Regions from separate parts of the Turicibacter faecis genome, predicted to be linked through region 3. Evidence: a T-box and tRNA genes for the amino acid it is inferred to sense, from the RefSeq annotation. Region 3 holds a T-box; the other regions hold tRNA genes.
What was found. The T-box of region 3 lies ahead of thrS (threonine--tRNA ligase). A T-box ahead of a tRNA ligase gene usually reads a tRNA of that ligase, here a tRNA-Thr.
Positions count from the first base shown of each region.

Region 1: it has a tRNA-Thr gene. The T-box ahead of thrS (threonine--tRNA ligase) is inferred to sense a tRNA for this amino acid. The anticodon was not compared.
Region 2: it has a tRNA-Thr gene. The T-box ahead of thrS (threonine--tRNA ligase) is inferred to sense a tRNA for this amino acid. The anticodon was not compared.

Region 1 is NZ_AP028127.1:394-10,819, reverse strand. It holds gene AACH31_RS00085 (CTP synthase) at 1-1,367, opposite strand, end outside; rRNA gene rrf (5S ribosomal RNA) at 1,551-1,659, opposite strand; rRNA gene AACH31_RS00075 (23S ribosomal RNA) at 1,833-4,726, opposite strand; tRNA gene AACH31_RS00070 (tRNA-Ala) at 4,771-4,846, opposite strand; tRNA gene AACH31_RS00065 (tRNA-Pro) at 4,867-4,943, opposite strand; tRNA gene AACH31_RS00060 (tRNA-Arg) at 4,951-5,027, opposite strand; tRNA gene AACH31_RS00055 (tRNA-Leu) at 5,036-5,124, opposite strand; tRNA gene AACH31_RS00050 (tRNA-Lys) at 5,166-5,241, opposite strand; tRNA gene AACH31_RS00045 (tRNA-Gln) at 5,247-5,321, opposite strand; tRNA gene AACH31_RS00040 (tRNA-Tyr) at 5,330-5,414, opposite strand; tRNA gene AACH31_RS00035 (tRNA-Thr) at 5,431-5,506, opposite strand; tRNA gene AACH31_RS00030 (tRNA-Val) at 5,513-5,588, opposite strand; tRNA gene AACH31_RS00025 (tRNA-Glu) at 5,603-5,679, opposite strand; tRNA gene AACH31_RS00020 (tRNA-Asn) at 5,689-5,765, opposite strand; rRNA gene rrf (5S ribosomal RNA) at 5,778-5,886, opposite strand; rRNA gene AACH31_RS00010 (23S ribosomal RNA) at 6,060-8,952, opposite strand; rRNA gene AACH31_RS00005 (16S ribosomal RNA) at 9,045-10,426, opposite strand, start outside.
Region 2 is NZ_AP028127.1:2,088,967-2,099,392, reverse strand. It holds gene AACH31_RS11810 (pro-sigmaK processing inhibitor BofA family protein) at 1-169, shown strand, start outside; gene rplM (50S ribosomal protein L13) at 475-912, shown strand; gene rpsI (30S ribosomal protein S9) at 934-1,323, shown strand; rRNA gene AACH31_RS10255 (16S ribosomal RNA) at 2,502-4,018, shown strand; rRNA gene AACH31_RS10250 (23S ribosomal RNA) at 4,111-7,005, shown strand; rRNA gene rrf (5S ribosomal RNA) at 7,179-7,287, shown strand; tRNA gene AACH31_RS10240 (tRNA-Asn) at 7,300-7,376, shown strand; tRNA gene AACH31_RS10235 (tRNA-Glu) at 7,386-7,462, shown strand; tRNA gene AACH31_RS10230 (tRNA-Val) at 7,477-7,552, shown strand; tRNA gene AACH31_RS10225 (tRNA-Thr) at 7,559-7,634, shown strand; tRNA gene AACH31_RS10220 (tRNA-Tyr) at 7,651-7,735, shown strand; tRNA gene AACH31_RS10215 (tRNA-Gln) at 7,744-7,818, shown strand; tRNA gene AACH31_RS10210 (tRNA-Lys) at 7,824-7,899, shown strand; tRNA gene AACH31_RS10205 (tRNA-Leu) at 7,934-8,022, shown strand; tRNA gene AACH31_RS10200 (tRNA-Arg) at 8,031-8,107, shown strand; tRNA gene AACH31_RS10195 (tRNA-Pro) at 8,115-8,191, shown strand; tRNA gene AACH31_RS10190 (tRNA-Ala) at 8,212-8,287, shown strand; tRNA gene AACH31_RS10185 (tRNA-Met) at 8,315-8,391, shown strand; tRNA gene AACH31_RS10180 (tRNA-Ile) at 8,403-8,479, shown strand; tRNA gene AACH31_RS10175 (tRNA-Ser) at 8,497-8,589, shown strand; tRNA gene AACH31_RS10170 (tRNA-Met) at 8,609-8,684, shown strand; tRNA gene AACH31_RS10165 (tRNA-Asp) at 8,688-8,763, shown strand; tRNA gene AACH31_RS10160 (tRNA-Phe) at 8,782-8,857, shown strand; tRNA gene AACH31_RS10155 (tRNA-Val) at 8,862-8,937, shown strand; tRNA gene AACH31_RS10150 (tRNA-Lys) at 8,943-9,018, shown strand; tRNA gene AACH31_RS10145 (tRNA-Leu) at 9,027-9,110, shown strand; gene AACH31_RS10140 (ISL3 family transposase) at 9,378-10,133, opposite strand; gene AACH31_RS10135 (transposase family protein) at 10,145-10,426, opposite strand, start outside.
Region 3 is NZ_AP028127.1:1,689,574-1,699,999, forward strand. It holds gene rplT (50S ribosomal protein L20) at 169-528, opposite strand; gene rpmI (50S ribosomal protein L35) at 572-769, opposite strand; gene infC (translation initiation factor IF-3) at 794-1,330, opposite strand; ribosomal protein L20 leader region at 1,356-1,496, opposite strand; gene AACH31_RS08385 (hypothetical protein) at 1,551-2,537, opposite strand; gene AACH31_RS08390 (hypothetical protein) at 2,877-4,064, opposite strand; gene AACH31_RS08395 (YiiX/YebB-like N1pC/P60 family cysteine hydrolase) at 4,083-4,616, opposite strand; gene AACH31_RS08400 (hypothetical protein) at 4,686-4,895, opposite strand; gene thrS (threonine--tRNA ligase) at 5,133-7,070, opposite strand; T-box leader at 7,150-7,361, opposite strand; gene dnaI (primosomal protein DnaI) at 7,437-8,345, opposite strand; gene AACH31_RS08415 (replication initiation and membrane attachment family protein) at 8,351-9,721, opposite strand; gene coaE (dephospho-CoA kinase) at 10,183-10,426, opposite strand, start outside.

The sequences.
Region 1 (10,426 bases), 740 kb from region 3:
TTAACATTAACCGATTGGTATGCCTCGTAAGCCTTTGTTCCTTCCTTAACATAACAATCATATAATCCTAAACGCAACGTTCCACCCATTTTAATTCCTTCATATTGATCAGGTAAATAATCAAAAATTGCGTGTGGAGTATCCTCGTCAAACTCTGTTGAATTAGCCCCTTCTAACTTTGCAACATTACGAGCATATTCAATTGCTGCAATTTGCATACCCATACATATACCAAAATAAGGGATGTTATTTACACGTGCATATTGACAAGATAAAATTTTCCCTTCAACTCCACGGTTACCAAATCCTCCAGGAACTAAAATACCATCTACATCAGCAAAGATTTCATCTACAGTTTCCTCTGTTACACGTTCGGAATCAACCCATTTAATACAAACTTTCTTCCCATAGTGATATCCAGCATGTTTTAAGGCCTCAACAACCGATAAATAAGCATCCGGTAATGCAACGTATTTACCAACAAGTGCGATAGAAACCTCACCATTTAAGTTACGTACCGTATCGATTAACTGCTCCCACTCAGTCATATCCGCTTCCGGAGCATCAATACCAAAATGTTTACAAACATAGTCATCTAATCCCTGTGCCTTTAAATGCATTGGAACCTCATATAAAATTTCCGCATCAATTGCCTGTACAACTGCTTCCTTAGGAACATTACAGAATGATGAAATCTTTTCCTTTACATGATCCTCTATATCTACCTCTGTACGTAAAACGATAACATCTGGTTGGATACCTAACGATAATAACTCTTTTACGCTATGTTGCGTAGGCTTTGTTTTAATCTCACCCGCCGCCTTTAAGTAAGGAACCAATGTATTATGAATATATAGCGTATTATGATAACCAAAATCTTTACGGGCCTGTCGAATAGCCTCTAAAAAAGGTAATGACTCAATGTCACCTACCGTTCCACCAATTTCAGTAATAATCACATCAGCATCACTGTCCTGAGCAGCGGCAATTAACTTAGACTTAATTTCATTCGTAATATGTGGAATGACCTGAACCGTAGCACCTAAATATTCCCCACGTCGCTCCTTATCAATTACATTTGAATAAACTCGACCAGTTGTAATATTAGAATTTTGTGATAAATTCTCATCAATAAAGCGTTCATAGTGTCCTAAATCTAAATCAGTTTCTGCCCCATCATCTGTTACAAAAACTTCACCATGCTGATAAGGACTCATTGTTCCAGGATCCACATTAATATAAGGGTCAAATTTCTGCATAAATACTTTAAGGCCTCTATTTTTTAGTAATCGTCCAAGAGAAGATGCCGTAATCCCCTTTCCTAAAGATGAAACAACTCCGCCTGTAACAAAAATATATTTTGTCATTTATTATTCCTCCGCTAATAGTTTTTGTCTTAGATAAAAAAATAAGCCCTCCGCAATGGAGAGCAAATTTTAGGGCTCTTAAATATATTATCAGATATATTTTAAGAATACAATAAGAAATATTTATAAACTAATATAGAAAAAGCAAGGAAAAATAATTATTCCTTGCTTTTTCTATTTATGGCCTAGCGACGTCCTACTCTCGCACTTGCGTACTACCCTCGGCGCTAAGGAGCTTAACTTCTGTGTTCGGTATGGGAACAGGTGTGCCCTCCTTGCCCTTATCACTAGACCTTCTGTCAGATCTTATCAATCTCACAAAACTAGATATCTTCTGCTTACTTCTTCTTGTCCGGCAACTCTCGCATCACAGTGGTAAAGTTCAATAACTGTTCATCACCTTCGTGATTCCTCAGTTCTTTTCACTTTCTGCCTGTGATAATCGCTCGTTTTTGCCTTTCCTATTTAGTTAAGTCCTCGATCGATTAGTATCAGTCCGCTTCATCTGTCACCAAACTTCCACTCCTGACCTATCTACCTCGTCGTCTTCAAGGGATCTTACTTCTTTCGAATGGGAAATCTCATCTTGAGGGGGGCTTCACGCTTAGATGCTTTCAGCGTTTATCCCTTCCACACGTAGCTACCCAGCTATGCTCCTGGCAGAACAACTGGTACACCAGCGGTGTGTCCATCCCGGTCCTCTCGTACTAAGGACAGCTCCTCTCAAATTTCCTACGCCCACGACGGATAGGGACCGAACTGTCTCACGACGTTCTGAACCCAGCTCGCGTACCGCTTTAATGGGCGAACAGCCCAACCCTTGGGACCGACTACAGCCCCAGGATGCGATGAGCCGACATCGAGGTGCCAAACCTCCCCGTCGATGTGAACTCTTGGGGGAGATCAGCCTGTTATCCCCGGGGTAGCTTTTATCCGTTGAGCGACGGCCCTTCCATTCGGTACCGCCGGATCACTAAGCCCGACTTTCGTCCCTGCTCGACTTGTAGGTCTCGCAGTCAAGCTCCCTTCTGCCTTTACACTCTTCGAATGATTTCCAACCATTCTGAGGGAACCTTTGGGCGCCTCCGTTACTCTTTGGGAGGCGACCGCCCCAGTCAAACTGCCCACCTGACACTGTCCCCTGACCAGCTCATGGCCACGGGTTAGAACCCCAGTAACACAAGGGTAGTATCCCAACAGCGACTCCTCCAAGACTGGCGTCCTGGTCTCTTCGTCTCCTACCTATCCTGTACATGTGTCACCAGTGCTCAATATCAAGCTACAGTAAAGCTCCACGGGGTCTTTCCGTCCTGTCGCGGGTAACCTGCATCTTCACAGGTACTATGATTTCACCGAGTCTCTTGTTGAGACAGCGCCCAGATCGTTACGCCTTTCGTGCGGGTCGGAACTTACCCGACAAGGAATTTCGCTACCTTAGGACCGTTATAGTTACGGCCGCCGTTTACTGGGGCTTCAATTCAAAGCTTCGCTTGCGCTAACCTCTCCTCTTAACCTTCCAGCACCGGGCAGGCGTCAGCCCCTATACATCACCTTGCGGTTTAGCAGAGACCTGTGTTTTTGATAAACAGTCGCCTGGGCCTTTTCACTGCGGCTTGCTTTCACAAGCACCCCTTCTCCCGAAGTTACGGGGTCATTTTGCCGAGTTCCTTAACAAGAGTTCTCTCGCTCATCTTAGGATTCTCTCCTCGCCTACCTGTGTCGGTTATCGGTACGGGCACCTAATAAATTATCCCTAGAAGCTTTTCTTGGAAGCGTGACATCAGCTGACTTCACCCTTTCGGGCTTTCGGCATCACAGCTCAATGTTTCGCCATGCGGATTTGCCTACATGACCACCTCACTGCTTACACGTGAATCCATTCACACGCTCAACTTAGCCTTCTCCGTCACTCCTTCAGTTTATTAAGTGGTACAGGAATCTCTACCTGTTGTCCATCGGCTACGCCTTTCGGCCTCACCTTAGGTCCCGACTTACCCAGGGCGGACGAGCCTTCCCCTGGAAACCTTAGGCTTTCGATGGATAGGATTCTCACCTATCTTTCGCTACTCACACCGGCATTCTCACTTCTAACCGCTCCACAGCTCCTTCCGGTACTGCTTCTCCGCTGTTAGAACGCTCTCCTACCACTGACACTTCGTGTCAATCCGCAGCTTCGGCGGTCCGTTTAGCCCCGGTACATTTTCGGCGCAGAGTCACTCGACTAGTGAGCTATTACGCACTCTTTAAAGGATGGCTGCTTCTAAGCCAACCTCCTAGTTGTCTGTGCATCTCCACATCCTTTTCCACTTAACGGACACTTGGCGGCTTCAGCTGGCGGTCTGGGCTCTTTCCCTTTTGACCATGGACCTTATCACCCACAGTCTGACTCCCGATCATATCTATCTGGCATTCGGAGTTTGATTGAGATCAGTACCCCGAGGTGGGGCCATCACCCATTCAGTGCTCTACCTCCAGTAGACTCTTATCGAGGCTAGCCCTAAAGCTATTTCGGAGAGAACCAGCTATATCCGTGTTCGATTGGAATTTCACCCCTAGCCACAAGTCATCCAAGCACTTTTCAACGTGCCCTGGTTCGGCCCTCCAGTCAGTGTTACCTGACCTTCAGCCTGCTCATGGCTAGCTCACACGGTTTCGGGTCTACAACATCGTACTCCTCGCCCTATTCAGACTCGCTTTCGCTTCGGCTCCGTCTCTTCAACTTAACCTTGCACGATATCGTAACTCGCCGGTTCATTCTACAAAAGGCACGCCATCACCCTTTAACGGGCTCTGACTAGTTGTAGGCACACGGTTTCAGGTTCTCTTTCACTCCCCTTCCGGGGTTCTTTTCACCTTTCCCTCACGGTACTGGTTCACTATCGGTCACTAGGTAGTATTTAGCCTTACGAGATGGTCCTCGTTGCTTCCGACGGGATTTCTCGTGTCCCGCCGTACTCAGGATCCCTTCCCTGCTTCACACAATTTCACCTACGGGACTCTCACCCTCTCCGGTTGGCCTTCCCAGACCATTCGGCTATCATGTTCAGTCATTTCTGAAGGTCCTTCTACCCCGGATTACTCCGGTTTGGGCTCCTCCCTGTTCGCTCGCCGCTACTTGGGGAATCGATGTTTCTTTCTTTTCCTCCAGGTACTTAGATGTTTCAGTTCCCTGGGTCTGTCTCCTCTATGGCTATTGATTCACCATACGGTGCTAGCGTATGACCACTAGCGGGTTTCCCCATTCGGATATCCCCGGCTCTTTGCTTACTTACAGCTCCCCGAGGCGTTTCGCCGTTTGTCGCGTCCTTCTTCGACTCCTAGTGCCTAGGCATCCTCCGTGCGCCCTTTATTACTTAACTTTTCTTCTTCAGAAGATATCTAGTTTTCAAAGATCAATTCTTTTTGGTGGAGACTAGGGGGATCGAACCCCTGACCTCCTGCGTGCAAGGCAGGCGCTCTCCCAGCTGAGCTAAGTCCCCATTCTCTTTTTCTTTTTTAATGGTCGGGAAGACAGGATTCGAACCTGCGACCCCCTGGTCCCAAACCAGGTGCTCTACCAAGCTGAGCCACTTCCCGTTTTTTATGGCGCGCCCAAGAGGAGTCGAACCCCTAACCTTTTGATCCGTAGTCAAACGCTCTATCCAATTGAGCTATGGGCGCTATTTAGTTGGTGCCTAGGGCCGGAATCGAACCGGCACGGGTGTCACCACCCGCAGGATTTTAAGTCCTGTGCGTCTACCAGTTCCGCCACCCAGGCTTTTTATCTATGCTTTATGTACTCTTTTTCAGTTAAAAAAATGGTGTCCTGCAGAGGACTCGAACCTCTGACCCTCTGATTAAAAGTCAGATGCTCTACCAACTGAGCTAGCAGGACATCATTGGCTGGGCTAGCTGGATTCGAACCAGCGCATGACGGAGTCAAAGTCCGTTGCCTTACCGCTTGGCTATAGCCCATTCTTAAGTGGTGGTGGGGGACGGATTCGAACCGCCGAACTCTCAGAGAGCGGATTTACAGTCCGCCGCGTTTAGCCACTTCGCTACCCCACCGTATTCTTTTATTATATGGTGCCGGAAGCAGGACTTGAACCCGCAACCTACTGATTACAAGTCAGTTGCTCTACCAATTGAGCTATTCCGGCTCTTTATGGTGGAGGATGACGGGCTCGAACCGCCGACCCTCTGCTTGTAAGGCAGATGCTCTCCCAGCTGAGCTAATCCTCCACTTTTATTTTTAATGGTGACCCGTACGGGATTCGAACCCGTGTATGCATGCGTGAAAGGCATGTGTGTTAAACCGCTTCACCAACGGGCCATTTTTTAATGGCGCCCCAACTAGGACTCGAACCTAGGACCCCTTGATTAACAGTCAAGTGCTCTAACCAACTGAGCTATTGAGGCTTTTTATTTATGGCCTAGCGACGTCCTACTCTCGCACTTGCGTACTACCCTCGGCGCTAAGGAGCTTAACTTCTGTGTTCGGTATGGGAACAGGTGTGCCCTCCTTGCCCTTATCACTAGACCTTCTGTCAGATCTTATCAATCTCACAAAACTAGATATCTTCTGCTTACTTCTTCTTGTCCGGCAACTCTCGCATCACAGTGGTAAAGTTCAATAACTGTTCATCACCTTCGTGATTCCTCAGTTCTTTTCACTTTCTGCCTGTGATAATCGCTCGTTTTTGCCTTTCCTATTTAGTTAAGTCCTCGATCGATTAGTATCAGTCCGCTTCATCTGTCACCAAACTTCCACTCCTGACCTATCTACCTCGTCGTCTTCAAGGGATCTTACTTCTTTCGAATGGGAAATCTCATCTTGAGGGGGGCTTCACGCTTAGATGCTTTCAGCGTTTATCCCTTCCACACGTAGCTACCCAGCTATGCTCCTGGCAGAACAACTGGTACACCAGCGGTGTGTCCATCCCGGTCCTCTCGTACTAAGGACAGCTCCTCTCAAATTTCCTACGCCCACGACGGATAGGGACCGAACTGTCTCACGACGTTCTGAACCCAGCTCGCGTACCGCTTTAATGGGCGAACAGCCCAACCCTTGGGACCGACTACAGCCCCAGGATGCGATGAGCCGACATCGAGGTGCCAAACCTCCCCGTCGATGTGAACTCTTGGGGGAGATCAGCCTGTTATCCCCGGGGTAGCTTTTATCCGTTGAGCGACGGCCCTTCCATTCGGTACCGCCGGATCACTAAGCCCGACTTTCGTCCCTGCTCGACTTGTTGGTCTCGCAGTCAAGCTCCCTTCTGCCTTTACACTCTTCGAATGATTTCCAACCATTCTGAGGGAACCTTTGGGCGCCTCCGTTACTCTTTGGGAGGCGACCGCCCCAGTCAAACTGCCCACCTGACACTGTCCCCTGACCAGCTCATGGCCACGGGTTAGAACCCCAGTAACACAAGGGTAGTATCCCAACAGCGACTCCTCCAAGACTGGCGTCCTGGTCTCTTCGTCTCCTACCTATCCTGTACATGTGTCACCAGTGCTCAATATCAAGCTACAGTAAAGCTCCACGGGGTCTTTCCGTCCTGTCGCGGGTAACCTGCATCTTCACAGGTACTATGATTTCACCGAGTCTCTTGTTGAGACAGCGCCCAGATCGTTACGCCTTTCGTGCGGGTCGGAACTTACCCGACAAGGAATTTCGCTACCTTAGGACCGTTATAGTTACGGCCGCCGTTTACTGGGGCTTCAATTCAAAGCTTCGCTTGCGCTAACCTCTCCTCTTAACCTTCCAGCACCGGGCAGGCGTCAGCCCCTATACATCACCTTGCGGTTTAGCAGAGACCTGTGTTTTTGATAAACAGTCGCCTGGGCCTTTTCACTGCGGCTTGCTTTCACAAGCACCCCTTCTCCCGAAGTTACGGGGTCATTTTGCCGAGTTCCTTAACAAGAGTTCTCTCGCTCATCTTAGGATTCTCTCCTCGCCTACCTGTGTCGGTTATCGGTACGGGCACCTAATAAATTATCCCTAGAAGCTTTTCTTGGAAGCGTGACATCAGCTGACTTCACCCTTTCGGGCTTTCGGCATCACAGCTCAATGTTTCGCCATGCGGATTTGCCTACATGACCACCTCACTGCTTACACGTGAATCCATTCACACGCTCAACTTAGCCTTCTCCGTCACTCCTTCAGTTTATTAAGTGGTACAGGAATCTCTACCTGTTGTCCATCGGCTACGCCTTTCGGCCTCACCTTAGGTCCCGACTTACCCAGGGCGGACGAGCCTTCCCCTGGAAACCTTAGGCTTTCGATGGATAGGATTCTCACCTATCTTTCGCTACTCACACCGGCATTCTCACTTCTAACCGCTCCACAGCTCCTTCCGGTACTGCTTCTCCGCTGTTAGAACGCTCTCCTACCACTGACACTTCGTGTCAATCCGCAGCTTCGGCGGTCCGTTTAGCCCCGGTACATTTTCGGCGCAGAGTCACTCGACTAGTGAGCTATTACGCACTCTTTAAAGGATGGCTGCTTCTAAGCCAACCTCCTAGTTGTCTGTGCATCTCCACATCCTTTTCCACTTAACGGACACTTGGGGCCTCAGCTGGCGGTCTGGGCTCTTTCCCTTTTGACCATGGACCTTATCACCCACAGTCTGACTCCCGATCATATCTATCTGGCATTCGGAGTTTGATTGAGATCAGTACCCCGAGGTGGGGCCATCACCCATTCAGTGCTCTACCTCCAGTAGACTCTTATCGAGGCTAGCCCTAAAGCTATTTCGGAGAGAACCAGCTATATCCGTGTTCGATTGGAATTTCACCCCTAGCCACAAGTCATCCAAGCACTTTTCAACGTGCCCTGGTTTGGCCCTCCAGTCAGTGTTACCTGACCTTCAGCCTGCTCATGGCTAGCTCACACGGTTTCGGGTCTACAACATCGTACTCCTCGCCCTATTCAGACTCGCTTTCGCTTCGGCTCCGTCTCTTCAACTTAACCTTGCACGATATCGTAACTCGCCGGTTCATTCTACAAAAGGCACGCCATCACCCTTTAACGGGCTCTGACTAGTTGTAGGCACACGGTTTCAGGTTCTCTTTCACTCCCCTTCCGGGGTTCTTTTCACCTTTCCCTCACGGTACTGGTTCACTATCGGTCACTAGGTAGTATTTAGCCTTACGAGATGGTCCTCGTTGCTTCCGACGGGATTTCTCGTGTCCCGCCGTACTCAGGATCCCTTCCCTGCTTCACACAATTTCACCTACGGGACTCTCACCCCCTCCGGTTGGCCTTCCCAGACCATTCGGCTATCATGTTCAGTCATTTCTGAAGGTCCTTCTACCCCGGATTACTCCGGTTTGGGCTCCTCCCTGTTCGCTCGCCGCTACTTGGGGAATCGATGTTTCTTTCTTTTCCTCCAGGTACTTAGATGTTTCAGTTCCCTGGGTCTGTCTCCTCTATGGCTATTGATTCACCATACGGTGCTAGCGTATGACCACTAGCGGGTTTCCCCATTCGGATATCCCCGGCTCTTTGCTTACTTACAGCTCCCCGAGGCGTTTCGCCGTTTGTCGCGTCCTTCTTCGACTCCTAGTGCCTAGGCATCCTCCGTGCGCCCTTTATTACTTAACTTTTCTTCTTCAGAAGATATCTAGTTTTCAAAGATCAATTCTAGGAAAATCGAAATTCTCCCAAAACTAAACAGAACGTCTCTTTCTCCATAGAAAGGAGGTGATCCATCCCCACCTTCCGGTAGGGATACCTTGTTACGACTTCACCCCAATCATCTACCCCACCTTAGGCAGCTCCCTCCTTGCGGTTAGGCCACTGACTTCGGGTGTTGTAAACTCTCGTGGTGTGACGGGCGGTGTGTACAAGACCCGGGAACGTATTCACCGCGACATTCTGATTCGCGATTACTAGCGATTCCAACTTCATGTAGGCGAGTTGCAGCCTACAATCCGAACTGAGATTGGCTTTATGAGGTTTGCTCCACGTCACCGCTTCGCTTCTCTTTGTACCAACCATTGTAGCACGTGTGTAGCCCAGGTCATAAGGGGCATGATGATTTGACGTCATCCCCACCTTCCTCCAGTTTGTCACTGGCAGTCTCGTTAGAGTCCCCATCTTACTGCTGGCAACTAACGACAGGGGTTGCGCTCGTTGCGGGACTTAACCCAACATCTCACGACACGAGCTGACGACAACCATGCACCACCTGTATCCATTGTCCCCGAAGGAAACCCTCTATCTCTAGAGGCGTCAATGGTATGTCAAGACCTGGTAAGGTTCTTCGCGTTGCTTCGAATTAAACCACATGCTCCACCGCTTGTGCGGGTCCCCGTCAATTCCTTTGAGTTTCAGTCTTGCGACCGTACTCCCCAGGCGGAGTGCTTAATGCGTTAACTTCAGCACTGAGGTTCGACCCCCAACACTTAGCACTCATCGTTTACGGCGTGGACTACCAGGGTATCTAATCCTGTTTGCTCCCCACGCTTTCGCGCCTCAGTGTCAGTTGCAGACCAGGAAGCCGCCTTCGCCACTGGTGTTCCTCCATATCTCTACGCATTTCACCGCTACACATGGAATTCCACTTCCCTCTTCTGCACTCAAGTCAACCAGTTTCCAATGACCCTCCACGGTTAAGCCGTGGGCTTTCACATCAGACTTAATTAACCACCTGCGCGCTCTTTACGCCCAATAATTCCGGATAACGCTTGCCACCTACGTATTACCGCGGCTGCTGGCACGTAGTTAGCCGTGGCTTTCTCATAAGGTACCGTCAATTGATAGTCATTTCCTCCTATCACCTTTCTTCCCTTATAACAGAATTTTACAACCCGAAGGCCTTCTTCATTCACGCGGCGTTGCTCGGTCAGGCTTTCGCCCATTGCCGAAGATTCCCTACTGCTGCCTCCCGTAGGAGTCTGGCCGTGTCTCAGTCCCAGTGTGGCCGTTCACCCTCTCAGGTCGGCTACGCATCGTCGCCTTGGTAAGCCTTTACCCCACCAACTAGCTAATGCGCCGCAGGCTCATCCATCAGTGATGCCAGGAGCATCTTTAAACTTTCGTCCTATCCGGTATTAGCGATCGTTTCCAATCGTTG
Region 2 (10,426 bases), 400 kb from region 3:
TATTAAACGATTTATCATAGGGGTATTTGCACTATATCTATTTAACATCGTCGGGGTATATTTTAGTGTATCTGTTCCTCTCAATTACATTACATCATTTATAACAGGAACACTCGGAATTCCAGGATTTATCTTAGTTTATGTTTTAACAAAAATTGTTTTAATTTGAGAGGTCGAAGACCTCTTTTTTTTACAACCAAAATTTGATTGTTCATATCTATCCATTATGATGGTATAATCAGTAGGTGAATTAAGGAGCATGGGGGATTTAGATAGTTATTCTTTTGACAACGATGAAAATTCAAAAAAAAATGTATAAAAAAGAATAATTATTTTTAAAACCACTTGAAAAAAGTATGACTATGGGGTAAAATATCTAACGGTACATTTTCTTTATTTTCACAAGAAAATTCGAGCCCCAGCGAATTTTCAATATGAAAAATAATTATAGCGAAAGAAGTAGGAGGCAGGACAATGCGTACAACATTTATGCAAAAATCTCATGAAGTAGATCGTAAATGGTATGTTGTTGACGCTGCAGATAAAACTTTAGGGCGTTTATCTACAGAAGTTGCAACACTTTTACGTGGAAAACATAAACCAACATTCACACCACATGTAGACTGTGGAGATTATGTAATCATCATCAATGCTGATAAAATCACATTATCAGGAAATAAATTAGAAAACAAATTATACTACCGTCATTCAGGATATCAAGGTGGATTAACAGTGCGTACTGCAAAAGAAATGCGCGAGAAAACACCTGAGCGTATGTTAGAATTATCTGTAAAAGGTATGTTACCAAAAGGACGTTTAGGACGTGCAATGGGTAAAAAATTATTTGTTTATGCTGGATCTGAGCATCCACATGCAGCACAAAAACCTGAAGTTTACGAACTTCGTGGATAATCAAGAGGGAGGTAACACTATATGACAGTACAATACTTAGGAACTGGTCGTCGTAAAAGTTCAGTTGCACGTGTACGTTTAGTACCTGGAACTGGTAAAGTAATTATCAACGGTCGCGAATTTGAAGATTATATTCCTTCTGCAGCAACTCGTTTAGATATCATGCAACCATTAACATTAACTGAAACTACTAATCAATATGATGTTTTAGTAAATGTTAACGGTGGAGGATTAACAGGACAAGCAGGAGCTATCCGTTTAGGGATTTCACGTGCATTATTACAAGTTGATGCTGAATACCGTGGAACATTAAAACCAATCGGATTATTAACTCGTGATTCACGCGCTAAAGAACGTAAAAAATACGGACTTAAAGCAGCTCGTCGTGCACCACAGTTCTCAAAACGTTAATTATTATTATATTTATTGGAGTCACTTCATGTGGCTCCTTTTTTAATATAGAGTGTTACTAAAAGTCTAAGTGGATATCCTAAATAAAAAGCAGTATATGTCATATCTTCTGCTCCTATGCTTATATCGTATCGAGGAGACCGATATAGATCCGTAAGAGATAAAGAATAGATGATATGATGAGTTTACGCAGATGAAATTTAAAAGAAGAAAGAGCATTGGAAAAAAAGATACAGGTATTTTTTTTAGTTAGTAGATTTAGTTTTAAACAGCGGTTGTTTTTCTTTTACCAGCACCTTTAATAGTGCATAAAAGTCTTTCTATTGTTCCTATACCTTAAGGACTCCAAAAGGTTAAAATAAATGCCCGCAGTACCCATTTATAGAAGCATGTAAAGATTTATCAGTAGTCATATTTCTAGTTAATAAAAAAATATAAATCTTTCTATGGAATTGGAATAAATTATAGATTAGGGGGGGGCGTACCATTTTATAGGAGAAAGTAAATGTTTAAAAAATGTATCTAATAGCTATCTAGAGACAAAATGAAAAGATTAACTATTAAAAACTTTTAACTACTTAATCCAATAACTGTGATAAAGTGTTTTATAACGCAACGGGAGGATTATGGTGGGATTAAATAGATTTTTATGTAAAAGGAGGCGAAGGGATAAGAGTGATAATTAGAGTGTTAGATCGTCATTTTAAAAAATAAGTAGGAGAGATGAGAAAGCGAATTTATAATCAACGCTAATCTAACCAATAGTTGTTGATTAGGGGGAGGAAGGTTGTTTAATAATAACAATAAAAGTTGTTGACATGACTTGTTTTAAATGTTATTATTATTGAGTCGCAAAAACTGTGATAAAAAATAAGCAAAAAATGTTTGACCTAATAAGTTAAACATGATATACTAAAAAAGTCGCCAAAAGGGCGATGGAAAAGAAAACAAAAAAAGTTAAAAAGTGTTTGACAGAAACGGTTGAACATGATAAACTAGAAAAGTCGCCAAGAGAGGCAGACAAGAAATCTTACAAAAAAGATAAAAAATGTTTGACAGAAAAAGTCGAATGTGGTAAGATAAAGAAGTCGCCAAAAGGCGAGAGAAGTTCTTTGAAAACTAAACAGAACGTCAAGAATCATGAGCGAAAGAAATTTCGCAAGCTAAGGAAACAAACAATTATGGAGAGTTTGATCCTGGCTCAGGATGAACGCTGGCGGCGTGCCTAATACATGCAAGTCGAGCGAACCACTTCGGTGGGAAGCGGCGAACGGGTGAGTAACACGTAGGTGATCTGCCCATCAGACGGGGACAACGATTGGAAACGATCGCTAATACCGGATAGGACGAAAGTTTAAAGATGCTCCTGGCATCACTGATGGATGAGCCTGCGGCGCATTAGCTAGTTGGTGGGGTAAAGGCCTACCAAGGCGACGATGCGTAGCCGACCTGAGAGGGTGAACGGCCACACTGGGACTGAGACACGGCCCAGACTCCTACGGGAGGCAGCAGTAGGGAATCTTCGGCAATGGGCGAAAGCCTGACCGAGCAACGCCGCGTGAATGAAGAAAGCCTTCGGGTTGTAAAATTCTGTTATAAGGGAAGAAAGGTGATAGGAGGAAATGACTATCAATTGACGGTACCTTATGAGAAAGCCACGGCTAACTACGTGCCAGCAGCCGCGGTAATACGTAGGTGGCAAGCGTTATCCGGAATTATTGGGCGTAAAGAGCGCGCAGGTGGTTAATTAAGTCTGATGTGAAAGCCCACGGCTTAACCGTGGAGGGTCATTGGAAACTGGTTGACTTGAGTGCAGAAGAGGGAAGTGGAATTCCATGTGTAGCGGTGAAATGCGTAGAGATATGGAGGAACACCAGTGGCGAAGGCGGCTTCCTGGTCTGCAACTGACACTGAGGCGCGAAAGCGTGGGGAGCAAACAGGATTAGATACCCTGGTAGTCCACGCCGTAAACGATGAGTGCTAAGTGTTGGGGGTCGAACCTCAGTGCTGAAGTTAACGCATTAAGCACTCCGCCTGGGGAGTACGGTCGCAAGACTGAAACTCAAAGGAATTGACGGGGACCCGCACAAGCGGTGGAGCATGTGGTTTAATTCGAAGCAACGCGAAGAACCTTACCAGGTCTTGACATACCATTGACGCCTCTAGAGATAGAGGGTTTCCTTCGGGGACAATGGATACAGGTGGTGCATGGTTGTCGTCAGCTCGTGTCGTGAGATGTTGGGTTAAGTCCCGCAACGAGCGCAACCCCTGTCGTTAGTTGCCAGCAGTAAGATGGGGACTCTAACGAGACTGCCAGTGACAAACTGGAGGAAGGTGGGGATGACGTCAAATCATCATGCCCCTTATGACCTGGGCTACACACGTGCTACAATGGTTGGTACAAAGAGAAGCGAAGCGGTGACGTGGAGCAAACCTCATAAAGCCAATCTCAGTTCGGATTGTAGGCTGCAACTCGCCTACATGAAGTTGGAATCGCTAGTAATCGCGAATCAGAATGTCGCGGTGAATACGTTCCCGGGTCTTGTACACACCGCCCGTCACACCACGAGAGTTTACAACACCCGAAGTCAGTGGCCTAACCGCAAGGAGGGAGCTGCCTAAGGTGGGGTAGATGATTGGGGTGAAGTCGTAACAAGGTATCCCTACCGGAAGGTGGGGATGGATCACCTCCTTTCTATGGAGAAAGAGACGTTCTGTTTAGTTTTGGGAGAATTTCGATTTTCCTAGAATTGATCTTTGAAAACTAGATATCTTCTGAAGAAGAAAAGTTAAGTAATAAAGGGCGCACGGAGGATGCCTAGGCACTAGGAGTCGAAGAAGGACGCGACAAACGGCGAAACGCCTCGGGGAGCTGTAAGTAAGCAAAGAGCCGGGGATATCCGAATGGGGAAACCCGCTAGTGGTCATACGCTAGCACCGTATGGTGAATCAATAGCCATAGAGGAGACAGACCCAGGGAACTGAAACATCTAAGTACCTGGAGGAAAAGAAAGAAACATCGATTCCCCAAGTAGCGGCGAGCGAACAGGGAGGAGCCCAAACCGGAGTAATCCGGGGTAGAAGGACCTTCAGAAATGACTGAACATGATAGCCGAATGGTCTGGGAAGGCCAACCGGAGGGGGTGAGAGTCCCGTAGGTGAAATTGTGTGAAGCAGGGAAGGGATCCTGAGTACGGCGGGACACGAGAAATCCCGTCGGAAGCAACGAGGACCATCTCGTAAGGCTAAATACTACCTAGTGACCGATAGTGAACCAGTACCGTGAGGGAAAGGTGAAAAGAACCCCGGAAGGGGAGTGAAAGAGAACCTGAAACCGTGTGCCTACAACTAGTCAGAGCCCGTTAAAGGGTGATGGCGTGCCTTTTGTAGAATGAACCGGCGAGTTACGATATCGTGCAAGGTTAAGTTGAAGAGACGGAGCCGAAGCGAAAGCGAGTCTGAATAGGGCGAGGAGTACGATGTTGTAGACCCGAAACCGTGTGAGCTAGCCATGAGCAGGCTGAAGGTCAGGTAACACTGACTGGAGGGCCGAACCAGGGCACGTTGAAAAGTGCTTGGATGACTTGTGGCTAGGGGTGAAATTCCAATCGAACACGGATATAGCTGGTTCTCTCCGAAATAGCTTTAGGGCTAGCCTCGATAAGAGTCTACTGGAGGTAGAGCACTGAATGGGTGACTGCCCCCACCTCGGGGTACTGATCTCAATCAAACTCCGAATGCCAGATAGATATGATCGGGAGTCAGACTGTGGGTGATAAGGTCCATGGTCAAAAGGGAAAGAGCCCAGACCGCCAGCTAAGGCCCCCAAGTGTCCGTTAAGTGGAAAAGGATGTGGAGATGCACAGACAACTAGGAGGTTGGCTTAGAAGCAGCCATCCTTTAAAGAGTGCGTAATAGCTCACTAGTCGAGTGACTCTGCGCCGAAAATGTACCGGGGCTAAACGGACCGCCGAAGCTGCGGATTGACACGAAGTGTCAGTGGTAGGAGAGCGTTCTAACAGCGGAGAAGCAGTACCGGAAGGAGCTGTGGAGCGGTTAGAAGTGAGAATGCCGGTGTGAGTAGCGAAAGATAGGTGAGAATCCTATCCATCGAAAGCCTAAGGTTTCCAGGGGAAGGCTCGTCCGCCCTGGGTAAGTCGGGACCTAAGGTGAGGCCGAAAGGCGTAGCCGATGGACAACAGGTAGAGATTCCTGTACCACTTAATAAACTGAAGGAGTGACGGAGAAGGCTAAGTTGAGCGTGTGAATGGATTCACGTGTAAGCAGTGAGGTGGTCATGTAGGCAAATCCGCATGGCGAAACATTGAGCTGTGATGCCGAAAGCCCGAAAGGGTGAAGTCAGCTGATGTCACGCTTCCAAGAAAAGCTTCTAGGGATAATTTATTAGGTGCCCGTACCGATAACCGACACAGGTAGGCGAGGAGAGAATCCTAAGATGAGCGAGAGAACTCTTGTTAAGGAACTCGGCAAAATGACCCCGTAACTTCGGGAGAAGGGGTGCTTGTGAAAGCAAGCCGCAGTGAAAAGGCCCAGGCGACTGTTTATCAAAAACACAGGTCTCTGCTAAACCGCAAGGTGATGTATAGGGGCTGACGCCTGCCCGGTGCTGGAAGGTTAAGAGGAGAGGTTAGCGCAAGCGAAGCTTTGAATTGAAGCCCCAGTAAACGGCGGCCGTAACTATAACGGTCCTAAGGTAGCGAAATTCCTTGTCGGGTAAGTTCCGACCCGCACGAAAGGCGTAACGATCTGGGCGCTGTCTCAACAAGAGACTCGGTGAAATCATAGTACCTGTGAAGATGCAGGTTACCCGCGACAGGACGGAAAGACCCCGTGGAGCTTTACTGTAGCTTGATATTGAGCACTGGTGACACATGTACAGGATAGGTAGGAGACGAAGAGACCAGGACGCCAGTCTTGGAGGAGTCGCTGTTGGGATACTACCCTTGTGTTACTGGGGTTCTAACCCGTGGCCATGAGCTGGTCAGGGGACAGTGTCAGGTGGGCAGTTTGACTGGGGCGGTCGCCTCCCAAAGAGTAACGGAGGCGCCCAAAGGTTCCCTCAGAATGGTTGGAAATCATTCGAAGAGTGTAAAGGCAGAAGGGAGCTTGACTGCGAGACCAACAAGTCGAGCAGGGACGAAAGTCGGGCTTAGTGATCCGGCGGTACCGAATGGAAGGGCCGTCGCTCAACGGATAAAAGCTACCCCGGGGATAACAGGCTGATCTCCCCCAAGAGTTCACATCGACGGGGAGGTTTGGCACCTCGATGTCGGCTCATCGCATCCTGGGGCTGTAGTCGGTCCCAAGGGTTGGGCTGTTCGCCCATTAAAGCGGTACGCGAGCTGGGTTCAGAACGTCGTGAGACAGTTCGGTCCCTATCCGTCGTGGGCGTAGGAAATTTGAGAGGAGCTGTCCTTAGTACGAGAGGACCGGGATGGACACACCGCTGGTGTACCAGTTGTTCTGCCAGGAGCATAGCTGGGTAGCTACGTGTGGAAGGGATAAACGCTGAAAGCATCTAAGCGTGAAGCCCCCCTCAAGATGAGATTTCCCATTCGAAAGAAGTAAGATCCCTTGAAGACGACGAGGTAGATAGGTCAGGAGTGGAAGTTTGGTGACAGATGAAGCGGACTGATACTAATCGATCGAGGACTTAACTAAATAGGAAAGGCAAAAACGAGCGATTATCACAGGCAGAAAGTGAAAAGAACTGAGGAATCACGAAGGTGATGAACAGTTATTGAACTTTACCACTGTGATGCGAGAGTTGCCGGACAAGAAGAAGTAAGCAGAAGATATCTAGTTTTGTGAGATTGATGAAATCTGACAGAAGGTCTAGTGATAAGGGCAAGGAGGGCACACCTGTTCCCATACCGAACACAGAAGTTAAGCTCCTTAGCGCCGAGGGTAGTACGCAAGTGCGAGAGTAGGACGTCGCTAGGCCATAAATAAAAAGCCTCAATAGCTCAGTTGGTTAGAGCACTTGACTGTTAATCAAGGGGTCCTAGGTTCGAGTCCTAGTTGGGGCGCCATTAAAAAATGGCCCGTTGGTGAAGCGGTTTAACACACATGCCTTTCACGCATGCATACACGGGTTCGAATCCCGTACGGGTCACCATTAAAAATAAAAGTGGAGGATTAGCTCAGCTGGGAGAGCATCTGCCTTACAAGCAGAGGGTCGGCGGTTCGAGCCCGTCATCCTCCACCATAAAGAGCCGGAATAGCTCAATTGGTAGAGCAACTGACTTGTAATCAGTAGGTTGCGGGTTCAAGTCCTGCTTCCGGCACCATATAACAAAAGAATACGGTGGGGTAGCGAAGTGGCTAAACGCGGCGGACTGTAAATCCGCTCTCTGAGAGTTCGGCGGTTCGAATCCGTCCCCCACCACCACTTAAGAATGGGCTATAGCCAAGCGGTAAGGCAACGGACTTTGACTCCGTCATGCGCTGGTTCGAATCCAGCTAGCCCAGCCAATGATGTCCTGCTAGCTCAGTTGGTAGAGCATCTGACTTTTAATCAGAGGGTCAGAGGTTCGAGTCCTCTGCAGGACACCATTTTGAAAAAGGCGCGTGCCTGAAATAACGATATGCCTGGGTGGCGGAACTGGTAGACGCACAGGACTTAAAATCCTGCGGGTGGTGACACCCGTGCCGGTTCGATTCCGGCCCTAGGCACCAACTAAATAGCGCCCATAGCTCAATTGGATAGAGCGTTTGACTACGGATCAAAAGGTTAGGGGTTCGACTCCTCTTGGGCGCGCCATAAAAAACGGGAAGTGGCTCAGCTTGGTAGAGCACCTGGTTTGGGACCAGGGGGTCGCAGGTTCGAATCCTGTCTTCCCGACCATTAAAAAAGAAAAAGAGAATGGGGACTTAGCTCAGCTGGGAGAGCGCCTGCCTTGCACGCAGGAGGTCAGGGGTTCGATCCCCCTAGTCTCCACCAATTAAATAAGTATCATGTTAGTATCATGGCGGAGTAGCTCAACTGGCTAGAGCGTACGGTTCATACCCGTGAGGTTGGGGGTTCGAGTCCCTCCTCCGCTACCAAAAATAGGACCGGACCCTTAGCTCAGTTGGTTAGAGCTATCGGCTCATAACCGATCGGTCGTAGGTTCGAGTCCTACAGGGTCCACCACTTTTCATACATTATTCGGAGGAATACCCAAGTCCGGCTGAAGGGATCGGTCTTGAAAACCGACAGGGCGTGAAAGCGTCGCGGGGGTTCGAATCCCTCTTCCTCCGCCATATTAAAATAAATAAACATCGCGGGGTGGAGCAGTTGGTAGCTCGTCGGGCTCATAACCCGAAGGTCGCAGGTTCAAGTCCTGTCCCCGCAACCAAAAGGTCCAGTGGTGTAGCGGTTAACATGCCTGCCTGTCACGCAGGAGATCGCGGGTTCGATTCCCGTCTGGACCGCCATTTAAATAATAAATAAAAGGCTTGGTAGCTCAGTCGGTAGAGCAAAGGACTGAAAATCCTTGTGTCGGCGGTTCGATTCCGTCCCAAGCCACCATGATGGAGGATTAGCTCAGCTGGGAGAGCATCTGCCTTACAAGCAGAGGGTCGGCGGTTCGAGCCCGTCATCCTCCACCATAAAAGTCCTGCTAGCTCAGTTGGTAGAGCATCTGACTTTTAATCAGAGGGTCAGAGGTTCGAGTCCTCTGCAGGACACCATTCATAATGCGGGTGTGGCGGAATTGGCAGACGCGCTAGATTTAGGCTCTAGTACCTTTGGTGTGCAGGTTCAACTCCTGTCACCCGCACCATTATAGTAAAATAAGGTAATCTTTATTATAGTATTATCTTTTTTTATTTTAGAGAATAAATACCATTGCATATAAAAGAAACTGGTTATAAACCAGTTTTTTTTATATGCTTTTTTAGTATATATCATCATGGTTTAACTCTAGTAAATAGAAATCACAATCTATACTGTGAATAAAGGAGGCTGCCTTATATAAAAAAGGGTTCTTTGTCAAATAGTGTGGGTGAATAAAATCTATACATATAATCGGGAGGAATTAGGCTATTCTTTAGATGGTTTGATTCCTCTTCTTTTTTTGTTCAAAAGTGTATTTATGAATAATCAAAATTCTTGCTTTGAAATGGTAGAAACTACGGTATCCAAAAGCGATTCGCTTAATGACTTTGATATTGTTGTTAATTCCTTCGAGTACTCCATTGGTATAAGGAGTTTCAATTGTATTTTTGACATAGTCTTGATAATGAGTGAGTGTTTTTAAAGCTGTTTTCATTTCGTGTGAAAGCAGATCAGAGGGGTGTTGAATGGCATGATGAAATATTTCAAGGTTACGAAGTTTAATAGCCTGTTGGACAGTTTGGTAGAAATCATAAGTCTCCTTTAGTTCAGGGTCTAGGGCTAATAAAAAGTCAATAATTTCTTGTTGAGAGATCATCTTTTTGAAGCAGTTGGAATAGAAGTAATGAGTGGCATTAAGATCTTCTTGGGCTTTTAAGAGAAGTCGCCAATAATGTTTGAATTTATTATAAAACTCTTTATTTTGATTCATGAAACGAATGCGTGTTTTATTAAGAGCACGAGAGACTAGTTGAACGATATGAAATTTATCTAAAACAATCTTAGCCTTAGGGAATACCTCTTTAATGAGTGTCATATAAGGGGCGTACATGTCAATGACGACGTGGGTTACACCTTCACGAGCTGCTTTAGAAAATCGCATAAAATAAGTCCTTAGTGTACTTAAGCGACGGTCTTCAACGATATCAATTAGCTTTCCATTGGACGCATCACAAAAAATGAAGGACATTGCTCCGTTCCCTACCAATGGAGGATACATGCTTCGCATGGCAGGTGACCCTTGGCCGATTTAACCGACTTAAACTCGTCAAAACAAAGAACTTTTGGGAGAGAATTAAAGGGAAGCGGCTGTTCTTCATAGGAAGAATGAATGACGCGGTTAACGGTTGAATGAGAAACGTTAAGCTCACGTGCAATATCTGTTTCGGATTTCTTATGACTAGCTTCTAAAAAGATGGCTTGTTTTACGGGAGTGGAAATAAAACAATTAGGGTTAACAAGAGATGTTTCTAGGGTAAATGT
Region 3 (10,426 bases):
AGATCAAAAATGATTCAACATTTCAATTGAAAAACTTCCAAATTAATACGGATAAACATGAGCTCTCGTTTAAAACACCCCACATATCTATCTAACTAACCCATTTAAATCATAAAAAAAAGCATCCCTAAAGGATGCTTATTCTCTTAAAAAATATGAAACAATAAATTATTTATTCATTGCTTCTTTAGCTGTATTAGCTAAAGTTGCGAATGCAGCAGCATCAGAAACAGCTAAGTCTGCTAACATTTTACGGTTAACTTCGATTCCAGCTAATTTTAATCCGTGCATTAATTTGCTGTATGATAATCCGTTCATACGAGCAGCCGCATTGATACGAGTGATCCATAATTTACGGAAATCACGTTTTTTCTGACGACGGTCACGGTAAGCGTATTGTAATGATTTCATTACTTGCTCATTTGCTGTTTTGTATAATGTATGTTTAGATCCGAAATAACCTTTTGCTAATTTTAAAACGCGTTTACGACGTTTGCGTGATACAACTCCACCTTTTACACGTGGCATAATGAGTTCCTCCTTTGTTGTTACGAAAAATGTTTAGTGATTATTATAAGCTATATAACATATCTTTAATACGTTTGTAATCGCTATTAGATACAACAGCTGATTTAGCTAAGTGTTTCTTTTGTTTTGTTGTTTTGTTATGAGCTAAATGGCTTGTATAAGCGTGAGAACGTTTTAATTTTCCTGATCCTGTACGTTTAAAGCGTTTAGCAGCTCCACGATGAGATTTCATTTTTGGCATGGTAGAGTTCCTCCTTTATCTTTTCTACTTTTTCTTTGGTGCTAAAACGAGAAACATTGAGCGTCCGTCAAGTTTAGGATTTGATTCTAAATCCGCAATCTCAGCGCACCCCTCAGCAAAGCGAGTTAAAACGTTACGTCCAAATTCCGTGTGTGCGATTTCTCGTCCTTTAAAACGTACACTTACTTTAACTTTATCACCTTTTGCAAGGAATTTTTGTGCATTTTTCAACTTTGTATTAAAGTCGTGTTGCTCAATGTTAGGACTTAAACGAACTTCTTTTAAACTCACAGTCGTTTGGTTTTTACGAGCCTCACGAGCGTGACGTTGTTGTTCGTAACGGTATTTACCATAATCCATAATACGACAAACAATTGGGTTAGCTTGTGGTGCAACACATACTAAATCTAAGTTTTTCTCAGAAGCAGCACGTAATGCATCTTTACGTTGCATTAATCCTAATTGCTCACGATTCGGACCAATCACTAACATTTCCTTTGCACGGATATCTTCATTGATTAAGCTCTCGTTTTTTACATTTTTCTTGCTAATGATGAGCACCTCCAATTTTATAGAACATTCATGGAAAAAAAGAAAAACGCAAGCACTATAACCTAAGATAAAGCGCCCACGTTTAAATCACAATCACGTAACATCGTAACGATGTGACCTTGAACCTATCAACTGAAGCTGATCAGGTGAGAAGTGGGTACTTCTTCTTTCCACATGATATTCACATTTATTAATTTTAACACCTCAATTAGTTTATGTCAACTAGGTATTAAATATTCTTCAATTTTTTTAGATTATCATCATTTAACAATGGACTTTGCATTAATAGCTGTAAAGCTTCATCATTAATGATTTGATCCTCGATTAGTTTACCATACGTTCCGTTACAAAGCAACTCTTTATAATAAGAATTAAAAATTTCCAATGTTAACACATCTTCGTCAATATACCTCTTCATTTGTCTTAAATGTTTACTCATACTTATTTTATCAATAGTTTCATAATCAAAAAACTTTAAATACGCAGTTGGTGTTGCAAATAACGGTGTTATCATTTCAAAGGAAGACTGAATCTTCACTCGCTTCGCAGGTTCTTGATCGATGTATTCCTTTAAATATTCAAAATCGACCTCATTATTAGCATATAACAACTCCATCTCATCCCCAAACAAACGCATTCCCTTTTGAACTTTATAATACGGTTCAGAAAGATCATCGACAAATGCCCCAATTACCGGATTAATGTGCAACAAAAGTTGGCTTACTGAATATTTTCCGACAACCCCAAACAAAGGAAAGGATAAAATAAAAAGAATGACTAAAAGATATGTATACGCATGTAAGGCACTTAAACATCCACTTAAAAGATGGTCCACCTTACGATCAAACTTAATTTGCGGACATAAATAGTTTTCCCATTCATAGTTCACTGAAAAAACATAGAGTAAACTTTTAAATACGGCAAATAGCAAAATAAATAAAATCATAAAAATAATAAACGGAAGCACGTATTGCTCATAAGGTTGAAGAACGTAACTAAAACTTTCCGGAATCCATGAAGAAAAATCAAAGGTTGAAAAAAAGCGATTCATCAGCATCGTGGTAATTCCAAAAGAAAGGACGCCAGCTAAAATCATCGATGCTAATTGCATTAACAAGTGAAGCAAATTCAAACGATACGAACGCTTATAATAGGTTGATACGATTAAATAAAAAACAGCAATGATTGCTAGATCTAAGATTAAACTTTTTATCACTTCTGTTACCCCCATCATGTAAGACTCTCTCAAACTATTCCTTACATTTTAAGCCATCACCCTTATATTTATGCCCATGAACGTTCCACTTTTTCAGCTAACAAAATCTCTTTCAACGACAAAAAAAACACTTAAACGCCATTAAGCCTTTAAGTGTTTTTTTATTTCATTACAGGGATTATCCCCTATCATCTTAATGATTATCCCTTCTAAATATCAATCGAAACCGATAAGATACGTTTTTTCATCACAATCTTCAAAGATAGCAAAAAGGCAAGATTCGTTCATCTTGCCCTTTTGGGTAATCTCTTAATCGTTTTAGTTTCTTTTTCACCTGCGCTATTTGTCAGAATCCTTTTTAATTAAATCCATCGAAATATCAACGAGTGTTGGCGTCCTACTATCCAAGCTTTCAAGGGTCGTCGTCCCTAGTTTACTAAAGTTGGCATCATAAACATCTAATTCTATGTTTTCTCCTTCGTAAAGACGATTTTCTAATAAGATGATTTGATTTTGAAAGTCAAATCCAGCCATCCGTTTATCCCCGTACAAAAACACTTCATAATTCGCATTCTCGATATCATTTAAGTCTATTTTTAATAGTAAATTATCCTCTTGATACAATCCCTTTTGATAGTCTGAGGCTTCCGACGATTTATTACAAAGAACCTCCAAAAACAATTCATCGTCACTAAGACTAAATCTAGAAGCCGGAACACATTGCTCGCGTTCTTTCGAGTCTGTTTCAGGATAGCTTACTTTCTTTTGAATAGTCAGATTCTCATCAACTTCCAAAATCATAAACGAGCCATTTTCCTCGTCAGTCCCAAATATAAACAACTTATTATTAGCGTGATAGAACTCAATAGGACCATCATTTATTCCGAGATTATCTCTAATATCGCAAGAATAAAGTAAATTAAATGATAAATCATAGACTAAAATTTTCTCCTCAATTATTAGATTGTCATCCTCATCTAATTCGGGAGAAGCTGTGTTAGCGTATAGAAAAATTTTATTATTAAACATGACACCATTTCTTATAGCCAGTTCACTTTCAAACTCCTTACAAACCCACTCATCTGCCAAATAGCACGCCCCAGAATTATATAACCCTTCCTCGGCGAATCCTCCATTCACGGTTAAAAAAAGCTGTTGAGAGAATGGATTAATCACATCATAAATTTTATTTAAGGTCGGTAGCGTTGTAATTTCTTTTGTGTCATAATCATAGAATGACGGCGTTTTGGCAATATAGCCATCAAAATACACTTGCTGACCGAGTTGTTTCAGGTAAGAATACTCAATTCCTGTTTCCACTGGAAACTCCTCATAGTTTTTTACCCTTCCTTGATCGTCCGTTGTCACTAAGACGGAGTTGTTATACGGATCTTGACTTACAATATATTTCGCACTAAACTCAGTGGCCGAATCCGATGGACCCCCCTGCTTCATCTGATGAAAGACATAGGAAGCAAGTACAATAAAAATAAGTAAGCCACCCAATTGTAACACTCTTTTTCTCATATTAATCCCCTTTTTTCATTATTTTACCTTCTGATAGAAAAATACATTATCATCCCATAAAATCTGATACGGAGTGACACCTACAATACCTGATGGAATCGGAAAGCTTGTTTTAGCATTCCCTACATTATAACCAGCCGCCAACCACGCCTTGTATACTAATTTTGAACAGTACCAAGCATTTGTGCTAGATAGTGTAGTTTTAATTGCATATGGTTTTCCTATTTGTTGCCTTGCATAATTCACAGCTGTTTTATACTTCGCTTGAGTTGCCCCGCCCACGTATAACTCATCCGTGTTATATTTTGCCCAAAACGACTTATATCTATTTTTACTAGCCACTCCGAAGTCTGGGTGCGCTTCGATCACATAATTGGTTGTAAAATCAGCAATACCCGCATGACCATGGTTCCACTCTACATATACCCCTCCTGTCTTAGGCCATCTCCACGAAAAGGTCTTATCCATACTAATTAAGATATCACCATAATTAGTCCAGTCTGCCCTAGCTGTATAATTTACACTATTAGGGACTAAGCTATCCTTTTTCATTTCTGTAATAGCATCAATCTCCTCTCTATTTAAATCCGCTATAACTTCTAAGACATTTCTAGTAGCATCTTACCTTTCATCCTCGGGTAACTTATCAATAATAGGTTGATTCAAATCCCTAATTTGTTGTGAATAGGTTTTTAAATCACTTGAACGCATAAGAAAATCTTCAGGCATTATTACCTCATAGTCTGATTTTGCAAAAACACCCTCTGCATTTGCTAATGACATACTTGTAGCCATAAATAGGCCAATAATAACTTTGCTAGTTACTTTCATATAAACTCTCATCTCCTTAATAGTTATTAAATTAATCCCCTATAAAATTTCAGATCAATTCCTCTACAATTTTACAAAAAAACTTTTTTCTGTCAATATACCACAAAAAAATACATTTATGGAATTTATGCTTTTAATAATATTTATGACAAATAATCCCTTTCTCTTTCAACGACAAAAAAACACTTAAACGCCATTAAGCCTTTAGGTGTTTTTTTATTTCATCACATGGATCAATTATTCAGGTAGATAATTTTTACGTTCTGCAATTTCATCTACTAAGAAATGGATAAATTCTTTTAATGGTAATGTTGTTGTTTTTTGTTCTCCAAAGCGGCGGAATGTCACTTCTTTATTCGCAACCTCTTTATCTCCTAAAACAATAGACATTGGAACCTTTTTAGTTTGTGATTCACGGATTTTATATCCCATTTTTTCTTCACGATCGTCTAATTCGAAGCGAACTTTATATTTACGTAACTCTTTCGCTACTTCTTGCGCATACTCTAAATGATATTGGTTATTTACTGGAATCACAGTGACTTGTGTTGGTGCTAACCATAATGGGAATGCCCCTTTATAAGTTTCAATTAAGTAGGCCATAAAACGTTCATATGTTCCGATTAATCCACGGTGCATAACGACAGGACGCACTTTTTCTCCTGTTTCAGAAACGTATGTTAAATCAAAACGTTCTGGTAATAAGAAGTCTAACTGAATAGTTGACATAGTGATATCATGTCCTAATGCTGTTTTAATTTGAATATCTAATTTAGGACCGTAGAAGGCTGCTTCTCCTTCCGCTTCAATAAACGGAATATTATTTTCAACTAATGTTTCACGTAACATTGATTCTGCTGTTTCCCACATTTGATCATCATCAAAATACTTTTCTTTATTTTGAGGGTCACGAAGTGACAGACGATAATAGTTAATTTCCACTCCGAAATCTTTGATTACTCGGTGAATTAACTCTAAGCAGCGTGAGAACTCTTCCTTAATTTGATCAGGACGAACAAATAAGTGAGAATCTGTTAATGTCATCGCACGAACACGTTCAAGACCTGTTAACGCACCTGAAGCTTCAAAACGGTGTTGAATAACTTGCTCAGCATAGCGAATTGGTAAATCACGATATGAACGTAATTTTGTTTTATAAACCATCATATGATGCGGACAAGACATTGGACGTAACACAAGCTCTTCATTATCCATCTCCATTGGAACAAACATATCTTCTTTATAGTGTGACCAGTGTCCTGATGTACGATATAAATCAACTGATCCAAGAACTGGTGTCGCTACGTGTTGATATCCGTATTCTTCCTCTAAATCGATAATGTAACGTTCAATTTGTTGGCGAACCTTCATTCCGTTTGGTAACCAAATAGGTAATCCCTGTCCAACTAATGGACTGAATGTAAATAATTCTAATTCACGTCCGATTTTTTTATGATCGCGCTCTTTACGCTCTTCTAAAATACGTAAATGTTCAGCTAATTGATCTTTCGTATTCGCAGCTGCCCCATAAATACGTGTTAACATTTTATTATCACTGTCTCCACGCCAATAAGCACCAGCCACATTTAATAATTTAAAGAATTTAATATCTTTTGTATTTGCAACGTGAACCCCACTACATAAGTCAGTGAAATCACCTTCTGAATAAGTAGTAATCACTTCGTTAGCTGGAATAGCGTCAATTAATTCTAATTTATATTCATCGTTTGCAAATAACGCTTTTGCTTCCTCACGGCTTAATTCATGACGAACGATGGGTAAGGCTTCAGACGAAATTTTGTGCATCATCTTTTCAATAGCTGCTAAATCCGCCTCTGTGATTTTTGCTTCTGTATCAATATCATAGTAGAACCCATCTTCAATCGCTGGACCTACCCCAAATTTTGCATCTGGATATAAACGTTTAACAGCTGCCGCCATTAAATGCGCCGCTGAATGGTTGATAATTTCCCATGCTTCCGGACGATCATTTGTAATTAATTCAATTTTGGCATCTGCTTCAATCGGACGAGTGAAGTCATATAAATGTCCGTTCACCTTTGCAGCCACGCATCGTTTACGTAATCCTGGTGAAATAGATTGTGCAATCGCCTCAGCGGTTACTCCTTTATCAAATTGTTTTACATTTCCATCAGGGAAAGTAATGTTAATCATAATATTTCCTCCTTTTTGTATCTTTTGATAACGGGAGCGATTATTTTGACAATAAAAAAAATCGCTCCTAATCTTTACAAGTAGGAACGATTAAAATCGCGGTACCATCCTAATTCCGATAAGAAAATTCTTATCAGCAACTTAATTTCGCTTTAACGCAGCAAACGGGAATCTTTTTCAAGTCCAGTTCAAAGGGAGTAATTTAATAAGCGTTCTTAGTAACCTTTCAGCTAATAGTCACTTCTCTAAAAAGACGTTTTTATTAAACCGTATCCTTTTCAAAACCTTTAATATTTATTTATATTATATCACTGAGTCATATTATAATGCATGATTTTTTTAAAATCAAGAAAAAATCTGATGATTTCATCGTTTTTGTCGATAGTTTGTTCCTGCAATTTTAACGGGGACGGTTAAGGCCTTAATTCGTTCTAACACACGTGCTCCTTTAATCTCTTCGACTTCACCTTTTTGCGTATATGAATAGTGATGCTGCAATTGTTGATAGTCTAGATTAGAACTAAAGAAGGTTGGTAGCCCCTGATGCATGCGATAATTCAAAATGCGTCCAAGGACTTCATCCCTCATCCAACTCGTCATTGACTCACTTCCAATATCATCAAGCATGAGAACCTCAATCTCTTTGAGTTGCTCAATCTTATCGTAAGCACCATTCGTTTCACTATTAAAGCCTGATTTAATTTCAGCAATAAGTTCCGGAAAGTAAACGAGCCCACAAACAATTCCTCGTTGCGATAAAATATTAGCTATTGCACTTAACATATACGTTTTTCCTGTCCCAAACGGTCCATATAAATAAAGACCTCTTCCCTTTTTGGTCGACATATATTCGTTAATAAATAACGTCGCTTTTTCATAAAATTCCACCCGTTCAGGGTCCATAATAAATCTTTCGAAATTAGCGTTTAAAATGTCTGATGGCATATGAAAACTTTTAATATTTTCTAAATGACGTTGATTTAAAGCATATTGGCACGGCGTATATGACACCTTTAACTGTTTATGGACCGGCTTTAACATCGGATAATGCCCCTTTACCGGTTGGCAACAGTGATCAATCCCTTTACATCCCTGACACTTCTCTTTATTTCTTAAAAACTCATCTAAATCAGAAATATAACTCGAAATTAATGAAAGTTCAATTTCATCGCCATACTGGCTTAACGCTTCTTTAATCGATGGATCATCAATAATTTCACGATAGGCCTCCTGAGCATTTTTAGGTTTTGCCATTAACTCCCCAATCCGTTGCATCTTGCTCACCCTTTCTTATTTAAAAGTTGATTTTGTAATTCTTTCATACGTTCAATTTTTTGAAGGTCATCATCTGACAATGATTTTTTGTCTTCCTGAGTGGCCCCCTGCTCTTTTAACCAATCTGGAACTTGCTCTTTTCTAACGACACGCGTTGGTTTTGCATAAACTTTATTCGCGGCCGGAACAGTTTTTTCAAGTTCCCTTTTATGTTTCGCCTTCAACGTTGCCTTAACTTGAGCAATCGCCTTTTCCGTCGTGTCAATTTCCTTACGTTGCCACTCACCTGCAATTTTTTCCACGAGTTGTTTTGGCAAACGACCATCTGAAATATTTAGCACATAGTCAATTAAAACATTGACGACCCCGGCAGCCATCTGTTGATCAACGACTAACCATTCAACTAATTGGCGGTCCGCTGGAACGGGTTCCTTCTGATGTTGCTTAAAGCGTAAAAATTCTAGTGGATGTTGAGAAAGAACAAGCAAGAGTTGCTTTTCCTTAGACAATTGCTCTTGTTCCGGGGTGTGTGATAAATTTTCGGGATTCACTTGAGGAACCTCTACAACTTCTACAGGTTTCCCCTTATTTAAAAACTGAAAATACTGTTTAGCTTGTTTTCTAAAAAGCTCTAAGTTAACAAAGCCATCTGTATCTAAAGCATCAAAAATAAGTCTTGCCAACTCGTGCTCATCTAATTTATATAAAAATGCAATTCGATTAATTTGATCGAGTAACTTTTGAGAAACCATTGTCTCATCCATCCCAAATTGGTGCAACAAAGAAAATAACAGCTCTTTATCAAAGGATAATTCTAGCGTGACCCCTTTTTTATCCGTTTGATTGGTAGGGAGCGGACTCGCCTGTAGCATAGCTGACGAACGCATTAAAATAGTTGTATCAAATACCTCGTTAAATGGCTTAGAGATATTTTCTCCTTCTATTTCAGGCACTTCTTCGGCAAAGAGCCGTTTTAATTGTTGATACTCAGGATGCCCCACCTTTAAGTTAAGAAAAACATTAATGATCCCGTCATTAAAAAATTCCTTCGCTTGCATCGGCTTCCTTACAGAATAAGCGAGCGTCCCATCTCCTTTATGACAATACACCTGGATCAGTCCGACCGCTTCTAATTTATGCCTAAACTCAATTAAATCATCCATCGAAATATTTAACATCTGTAATAAAAAATGGTGGGCATACTCCTCCCCTTGTCCTCGTGTAGCTAACGTATTTAAAGTTAAATAAAAACTAGTTGCCACAGGACCGATGAGGGGTTGGTAAAGTAAAATTAAAATTTGTAACTCTTCCGTCGTTACCCGCTGCATCCCATACAATTTAAACTTCGTATTTGGTTTAACACCTTGTGTTGACACCGCAAACACTCCTTCTATCTAAACAGAAATATCTTCTTAATTTCCCCCCCTCACCTCAAATAATAGCACCTCTTTTTAGGCCAACAAAAAAAGGGGTGCTTGCGCTAAGGGGGCTTCTCATCATACATCAGGAAACCCATCACTAACTAGGGCGTTTAATACGTTCGATCTAAGAATGTGATAGCGACTAAAAGTGGTCGCGCGAAAAAATTTGACTTTCAAAAACGCCACCGAGTGTGACCTCTTTAAAACAACGAAATCGCGCATCAGCACGTTAAATTTTCCAACCGAAAAAGCCACGAACCTCTCTTCAACTAGCGCCATCAAACACCCAAATTAACCGCACCATCCTTTTTGTGAGGGGCTCCCACTTCATCATTATTTCTCCATTCTATCTCTCACTTTAATCCATCACGACTCACAACCATCCAAAAATTAAGGCAAGTGGGCACGCCCACCTCTTAAAACACCTGACAAGCCCGTTCCCATAACACTTCAAATAAATGATCAAATTGTTCTCTAAGTTGTCCCATGGTTCCATTATTAATCAACACGTAATCAGCACGTGCTCTTTTCTCATCTAAAGACATCTGAGAATTCATTTTAGCTAACGCATACTCCCGATCAATTTGATCCCGCTTCATCAATCGTTGAAGTTGAACATCAGGCGAAACATAAACAACAACCGTACGGTCTACTAACGCT